3 regions of the Lysinibacillus sp. FSL K6-0057 genome follow, and region 1 is predicted to be linked to each of the others. Evidence: a T-box and tRNA genes for the amino acid it is inferred to sense, from the RefSeq annotation. Region 1 holds a T-box; the other regions hold tRNA genes.
What was found. A T-box is a leader RNA that pairs with one kind of tRNA and senses whether it is charged. The one in region 1 lies ahead of metG (methionine--tRNA ligase), so its partner is inferred to be a tRNA-Met.
Positions count from the first base shown of each region.

Region 2: it encodes a tRNA-Met, which carries the amino acid that the T-box ahead of metG (methionine--tRNA ligase) is inferred to sense. The anticodon was not compared.
Region 3: it encodes a tRNA-Met, which carries the amino acid that the T-box ahead of metG (methionine--tRNA ligase) is inferred to sense. The anticodon was not compared.

Region 1 covers NZ_CP152047.1:4,671,825-4,673,987, reverse strand. The annotation lists gene MHB40_RS23320 (HAD hydrolase-like protein) at 1-601, shown strand, start outside; T-box leader at 691-952, shown strand; gene metG (methionine--tRNA ligase) at 1,009-2,163, shown strand, end outside.
Region 2 covers NZ_CP152047.1:3,885,737-3,887,899, reverse strand. The annotation lists rRNA gene MHB40_RS19380 (23S ribosomal RNA) at 1-186, shown strand, start outside; rRNA gene rrf (5S ribosomal RNA) at 347-462, shown strand; tRNA gene MHB40_RS19370 (tRNA-Val) at 473-548, shown strand; tRNA gene MHB40_RS19365 (tRNA-Thr) at 552-627, shown strand; tRNA gene MHB40_RS19360 (tRNA-Lys) at 635-710, shown strand; tRNA gene MHB40_RS19355 (tRNA-Leu) at 729-813, shown strand; tRNA gene MHB40_RS19350 (tRNA-Gly) at 850-924, shown strand; tRNA gene MHB40_RS19345 (tRNA-Leu) at 930-1,018, shown strand; tRNA gene MHB40_RS19340 (tRNA-Arg) at 1,027-1,103, shown strand; tRNA gene MHB40_RS19335 (tRNA-Pro) at 1,113-1,189, shown strand; tRNA gene MHB40_RS19330 (tRNA-Ala) at 1,206-1,281, shown strand; tRNA gene MHB40_RS19325 (tRNA-Met) at 1,310-1,383, shown strand; tRNA gene MHB40_RS19320 (tRNA-Ile) at 1,390-1,466, shown strand; tRNA gene MHB40_RS19315 (tRNA-Ser) at 1,482-1,574, shown strand; tRNA gene MHB40_RS19310 (tRNA-Met) at 1,628-1,702, shown strand; tRNA gene MHB40_RS19305 (tRNA-Asp) at 1,706-1,781, shown strand; tRNA gene MHB40_RS19300 (tRNA-Phe) at 1,840-1,915, shown strand; tRNA gene MHB40_RS19295 (tRNA-Gly) at 1,921-1,994, shown strand; tRNA gene MHB40_RS19290 (tRNA-Ile) at 1,996-2,072, shown strand; tRNA gene MHB40_RS19285 (tRNA-Asn) at 2,077-2,153, shown strand.
Region 3 covers NZ_CP152047.1:3,877,524-3,879,686, forward strand. The annotation lists gene MHB40_RS19140 (diaminopropionate ammonia-lyase) at 1-211, opposite strand, end outside; tRNA gene MHB40_RS19145 (tRNA-Glu) at 481-552, opposite strand; tRNA gene MHB40_RS19150 (tRNA-Ser) at 555-645, opposite strand; tRNA gene MHB40_RS19155 (tRNA-Asn) at 656-732, opposite strand; tRNA gene MHB40_RS19160 (tRNA-Ile) at 737-813, opposite strand; tRNA gene MHB40_RS19165 (tRNA-Gly) at 815-888, opposite strand; tRNA gene MHB40_RS19170 (tRNA-Phe) at 894-969, opposite strand; tRNA gene MHB40_RS19175 (tRNA-Asp) at 1,028-1,103, opposite strand; tRNA gene MHB40_RS19180 (tRNA-Met) at 1,107-1,181, opposite strand; tRNA gene MHB40_RS19185 (tRNA-Ser) at 1,235-1,327, opposite strand; tRNA gene MHB40_RS19190 (tRNA-Ile) at 1,343-1,419, opposite strand; tRNA gene MHB40_RS19195 (tRNA-Met) at 1,426-1,499, opposite strand; tRNA gene MHB40_RS19200 (tRNA-Ala) at 1,528-1,603, opposite strand; tRNA gene MHB40_RS19205 (tRNA-Pro) at 1,620-1,696, opposite strand; tRNA gene MHB40_RS19210 (tRNA-Arg) at 1,706-1,782, opposite strand; tRNA gene MHB40_RS19215 (tRNA-Leu) at 1,791-1,879, opposite strand; tRNA gene MHB40_RS19220 (tRNA-Gly) at 1,885-1,959, opposite strand; tRNA gene MHB40_RS19225 (tRNA-Leu) at 1,996-2,080, opposite strand; tRNA gene MHB40_RS19230 (tRNA-Lys) at 2,099-2,163, opposite strand, start outside.

The sequences.
Region 1 (2,163 bases):
CAATCTTATTTTAGAGCCTGCGCTCGATGCAACATTTGATGTGCTGCGGACAAGTGGCTTATGGCAGGGCGAAACGCCGATAGAAAAATATCGAGAAATAATGGGTGTTCCTTTACCTGTTGTGTGGGAAACATTATGCCCTATGCATACGCTGGAGATACGAGAAGAGAGCAATGTATTATTCCATGTAAAGCTGATTGAGCAAATACGTGGACATAAGGGTGCATTGTATCCACATGCTGAACAAACCCTTGCAACATTGTCAGAGAATTATCCGTTATACATAGCGAGCAATGGACAGGTCGACTATTTACAAGCAATCGTTGAAACCTATCAGTTAGAGCGTTTTATAAAGGGAATCTATAGCATTCAAGCTATTGCAAGTGGGCATAAATCAGATCTGGTTAAAAGAGTTGTAGATGAAAACAAAATTGAGTACGGAGCAGTGGTAGGAGATCGTTCTTCGGATATCCAAGCTGCAAAGGATAATCAGTTACTATCGATAGGCGTTCGCTTTGACTTTGCACAAGACAGGGAATTAGAAAAAGCAGATATAGTGATCGATGATTTAACTGCATTGGTAAATGTTACTTTAGATTAACGCACGAAAGTGTATCAAAAAAAAGGGACGATTTAACGACAATCATTGCATTTCCTCACAAGAAGGCGTAAAATAGTGCCAATCCTATAGACAAAGCATTGAAAAGGAAAAGTAAATTGGATTAACATTTTGTAGAGAGCCTCTGTTGGTGGAAATGAGGTAAATGAACCCTTTTGAAAATGACCTTTGAGCTTCGTACCGAAAGCTTTTTAGCCAGTAGATTACGACGAGATGGGCACTCGTTACAACAGCGGCAGTATCTCTCTTTTTGAATGGAGACGTACTGATAGAGGCAAATAGTGTGAGCTATTTGTAAATATAGGTGGTAACACGGGTATACTCGTCCTAATCAGATTTGATTAGGGCGATTTTTTTTACCATTTTTTCTGTGAGGGGAGCAATTTAGAATGACGATTGTTATTGGAGGCGCTTGGCCGTATGCAAATGGCTCTTTGCATTTAGGGCATGTTGCCGCATTATTACCAGGTGATATTTTGGCTAGATATTACCGACAAAAGGGTGAGCAGGTTTTATATGTATCAGGCAGTGATTGTAATGGTACACCTATTTCTATTCGTGCCGCGCAAGAGAATACAACGACAGAGGCTATTGCCAATCACTATCATGATGAATTTACTAGATGCTTTCATGATTTAGGATTTACCTATGATTTGTACACAAGAACGGATGCGGAGCACCACCATGAATCCGTTAAGGCCCTTTTTTTACAGCTACTGGCTAACAATTTTTTATACAAAAAGAAAATTGAACAGGCTTACTGTGAGACGGATAAGCAATTCCTACCAGATCGATTTGTTGAGGGGCTCTGTCCAAATTGTGGAGCGAAAGCAAGAGGAGATCAATGTGATAACTGCTCAGAAATTTTAGACCCATTGGATTTAATTGATAAGCGCTGCAAAATTTGTGGGAATGAACCTGTTATTCGGGAAACGGAGCACTTTTATTTTACCTTTAGTCAATTTCAAGGAAGATTGGAGTCCTATTTAGCTCAAGCGAAAGCCGAGAAACGCTGGCGAGACAATGCTTTAGGGTTAACGGAGCGATACTTGGCAGAAGGAGTTCCTGACCGAGCAGTAACAAGAGATTTACCGAATGGCATAGATGTTCCAGTGCCAGGTTTTGAAGGGAAAAAAATATATGTATGGATTGAAGCTGTAGCAGGGTACTTAACAGCAAGTTTAGAATGGGCAAAAGAGCATCAAATAGCCATTGAAGATTTATGGAATGAAGAGACCATTTCATACTATGTACATGGAAAGGATAATATTCCATTCCATACAGTTATTTGGCCAGCCATTTTAATGGGAATTGGATCTAAGGCATTACCTACCCATATTGTATCAAATGAGTATTTAACATTAGAAAAACGCAAATTATCTACTAGTCAGAATTGGGCTGTATGGGTTCCTTATATTTTAAGTCGTTATGATGCGGATTCTATTCGTTACTTCCTAACGATGAATGCGCCAGAAAATCGTGATACTGATTTTTCATGGCGGGAATTTATTTATAGCCATAATGGTGAACTACTCGGAGCCTAT
Region 2 (2,163 bases), 790 kb from region 1:
GCTGGGTAGCTATGTGTGGACGGGATAAGTGCTGAAAGCATCTAAGCATGAAGCCCCCCTCAAGATGAGATTTCCCATTACGCAAGTAAGTAAGATCCCTCAAAGACGATGAGGTAGATAGGTTCGAGGTGGAAGTGTGGTGACACATGGAGCTGACGAATACTAATCGATCGAGGACTTAACCAAAACGTTTGAACCATTCAATGTATCGTTTATCCAGTTTTGAAAGAACAACACTTTCAACAAGTTTTTAAGATACTATGTATTTTGAAGCTTTTAAAAGGAACTTCTGCTAAGAACGCAACATCCGTGTTGCAACGCAGAAGCCAGCACATCCATGTGCAAGTCTAGTGATGATGGCAAAGAGGTCACACCCGTTCCCATACCGAACACGGAAGTTAAGCTCTTTAGCGCCGATGGTAGTTGGGGGCTTCCCCCTGTGAGAGTAGGACGTCGCTAGGCATAGTACCCAGGAGGATTAGCTCAGCTGGGAGAGCATCTGCCTTACAAGCAGAGGGTCGGCGGTTCGAGCCCGTCATCCTCCACCATATGCCGGTTTAGCTCAGCAGGTAGAGCAACTGACTTGTAATCAGTAGGTCGTGGGTTCGATTCCTATAGCCGGCACCATTTTTTCGAGCCATTAGCTCAGTTGGTAGAGCATCTGACTTTTAATCAGAGGGTCGAAGGTTCGAGTCCTTCATGGCTCACCATTTTTGAAATAATAATAAGCGGGTGTGGCGGAATTGGCAGACGCACTAGACTTAGGATCTAGCGCCGCAAGGCGTGGGGGTTCGACTCCCTTCACCCGCACCATTATTTTCATTGCCAGATAAAAAAACTTATGCACATGCGGAAGTAGTTCAGTGGTAGAACACCACCTTGCCAAGGTGGGGGTCGCGAGTTCGAACCTCGTCTTCCGCTCCAAATGTGCCGGGGTGGCGGAACTGGCAGACGCACAGGACTTAAAATCCTGCGGTAGGTGACTACCGTACCGGTTCGATTCCGGTCCTCGGCACCATCTTAAATGCGCCCGTAGCTCAATTGGATAGAGCGTCTGACTACGGATCAGAAGGTTATGGGTTCGACTCCTGTCGGGCGCGCCAAAAGAACAACGGGAAGTAGCTCAGCTTGGTAGAGCACTTGGTTTGGGACCAAGGGGTCGCAGGTTCGAATCCTGTCTTCCCGACCATTTCCTAAAAATTTATGGGGCCTTAGCTCAGCTGGGAGAGCGCCTGCCTTGCACGCAGGAGGTCAGCGGTTCGATCCCGCTAGGCTCCACCATAAGTAAATTAACCAGTATAAAGATCCTGGCGGCGTAGCTCAGCTGGCTAGAGCGTACGGTTCATACCCGTAAGGTCGGGGGTTCGATCCCCTCTGCCGCCATCTTAAGGACCTTTAGCTCAGTTGGTTAGAGCAGACGGCTCATAACCGTCCGGTCGCAGGTTCGAGTCCTGCAAGGTCCACCATTTATATATTGTAACGGAGGTATACCCAAGTCTGGCTGAAGGGATCGGTCTTGAAAACCGACAGGCGGGTAACACCGCGCGGGGGTTCGAATCCCTCTACCTCCTCCAGTTTTAAATTTTTATAAATGGTGCTTTAAAAACTCGAAACAGCATAAAATTATCGCGGGGTGGAGCAGTGGTAGCTCGTCGGGCTCATAACCCGAAGGTCGTTGGTTCAAATCCGGCCCCCGCAACCAAAAGGTCCCGTGGTGTAGCGGTTAACATGCCTGCCTGTCACGCAGGAGATCGCCGGTTCGATCCCGGTCGGGACCGCCATTTTTAAAATAAAAGTCATGAGAAGCAAAAGAGTGAGCAAGCTTAGCATGGACGAAATGGGTCAGTAGCTCAGTTGGTAGAGCATTAGATTGAAGCTCTAAGTGTCGGCGGTTCGATTCCGTCCTGACCCACCATTTATGCGGGTGTAGTTTAATGGTAAAACCTCAGCCTTCCAAGCTGATGTCGTGGGTTCGATTCCCATCACCCGCTCCAAGGGCCTATAGCTCAGCTGGTTAGAGCGCACGCCTGATAAGCGTGAGGTCGATGGTTCGAGTCCATTTAGGCCCACCATTATTCCGAAGTAGCTCAGTTGGTAGTAGCACCTGACTGTTAATCAGGTTGTCGCAGGTTCGAGTCCTGCCTTCGGAGCCATTTTTATTTT
Region 3 (2,163 bases), 790 kb from region 1:
GATAAGATTCATCTTTAACCATGATTTTTTCTACACCCATATATGAAGCAAGTGCCTCAAGATGATGGAGAGGTGTCTGCTCAAATCGCTCATATGTACGCTGAAATTGACCAACCTTCTTTACTTGTTCCAGTGTAAAATATGATAGTAATGGTGAGCCTTGGTTTGTGTTGTCTAGCTGATTGTGCACCCACTTTAATTTTTCCTTCATACCTATCTCCCCCTTTACCAATAGCTTAGTCGATCTAGCTTTAAAATACAAAATTTATTACCAAAATTAAACAGGGGTAGTCAGAGCAAGCAAATATATCAGTTATACATTGGTTTTGGACCTACAAACACCGAGAATTCCAATCTAAACCTCCAGAAAAACAATAAACCCTTACAGGATCTAATTTCTGTAAAGGTTTATTATTATCTAGCTATTTTTAAGTAAATTAAAAAGTGCAGTAGATGTAAATTCATCTACTGCACTTAGTATGACCCGTACGGGATTCGAACCCGTGTTACCGCCGTGAAAGGGCGGTGTCTTAACCACTTGACCAACGGGCCCATGGCGGAGAAGGAGGGATTTGAACCCTCGCGCCGGTTACCCGACCTACACCCTTAGCAGGGGCGCCTCTTCAGCCTCTTGAGTACTTCCCCAAAATAAAAATGGCTCCGAAGGCAGGACTCGAACCTGCGACAACCTGATTAACAGTCAGGTGCTACTACCAACTGAGCTACTTCGGAATAATGGTGGGCCTAAATGGACTCGAACCATCGACCTCACGCTTATCAGGCGTGCGCTCTAACCAGCTGAGCTATAGGCCCTTGGAGCGGGTGATGGGAATCGAACCCACGACATCAGCTTGGAAGGCTGAGGTTTTACCATTAAACTACACCCGCATAAATGGTGGGTCAGGACGGAATCGAACCGCCGACACTTAGAGCTTCAATCTAATGCTCTACCAACTGAGCTACTGACCCATTTCGTCCATGCTAAGCTTGCTCACTCTTTTGCTTCTCATGACTTTTATTTTAAAAATGGCGGTCCCGACCGGGATCGAACCGGCGATCTCCTGCGTGACAGGCAGGCATGTTAACCGCTACACCACGGGACCTTTTGGTTGCGGGGGCCGGATTTGAACCAACGACCTTCGGGTTATGAGCCCGACGAGCTACCACTGCTCCACCCCGCGATAATTTTATGCTGTTTCGAGTTTTTAAAGCACCATTTATAAAAATTTAAAACTGGAGGAGGTAGAGGGATTCGAACCCCCGCGCGGTGTTACCCGCCTGTCGGTTTTCAAGACCGATCCCTTCAGCCAGACTTGGGTATACCTCCGTTACAATATATAAATGGTGGACCTTGCAGGACTCGAACCTGCGACCGGACGGTTATGAGCCGTCTGCTCTAACCAACTGAGCTAAAGGTCCTTAAGATGGCGGCAGAGGGGATCGAACCCCCGACCTTACGGGTATGAACCGTACGCTCTAGCCAGCTGAGCTACGCCGCCAGGATCTTTATACTGGTTAATTTACTTATGGTGGAGCCTAGCGGGATCGAACCGCTGACCTCCTGCGTGCAAGGCAGGCGCTCTCCCAGCTGAGCTAAGGCCCCATAAATTTTTAGGAAATGGTCGGGAAGACAGGATTCGAACCTGCGACCCCTTGGTCCCAAACCAAGTGCTCTACCAAGCTGAGCTACTTCCCGTTGTTCTTTTGGCGCGCCCGACAGGAGTCGAACCCATAACCTTCTGATCCGTAGTCAGACGCTCTATCCAATTGAGCTACGGGCGCATTTAAAATGGTGCCGAGGACCGGAATCGAACCGGTACGGTAGTCACCTACCGCAGGATTTTAAGTCCTGTGCGTCTGCCAGTTCCGCCACCCCGGCACATTTGGAGCGGAAGACGAGGTTCGAACTCGCGACCCCCACCTTGGCAAGGTGGTGTTCTACCACTGAACTACTTCCGCATGTGCATAAGTTTTTTTATCTGGCAATGAAAATAATGGTGCGGGTGAAGGGAGTCGAACCCCCACGCCTTGCGGCGCTAGATCCTAAGTCTAGTGCGTCTGCCAATTCCGCCACACCCGCTTATTATTATTTCAAAAATGGTGAGCCATGAAGGACTCGAACCTTCGACCCTCTGATTAAAAGTCAGATGCTCTACCAACTGA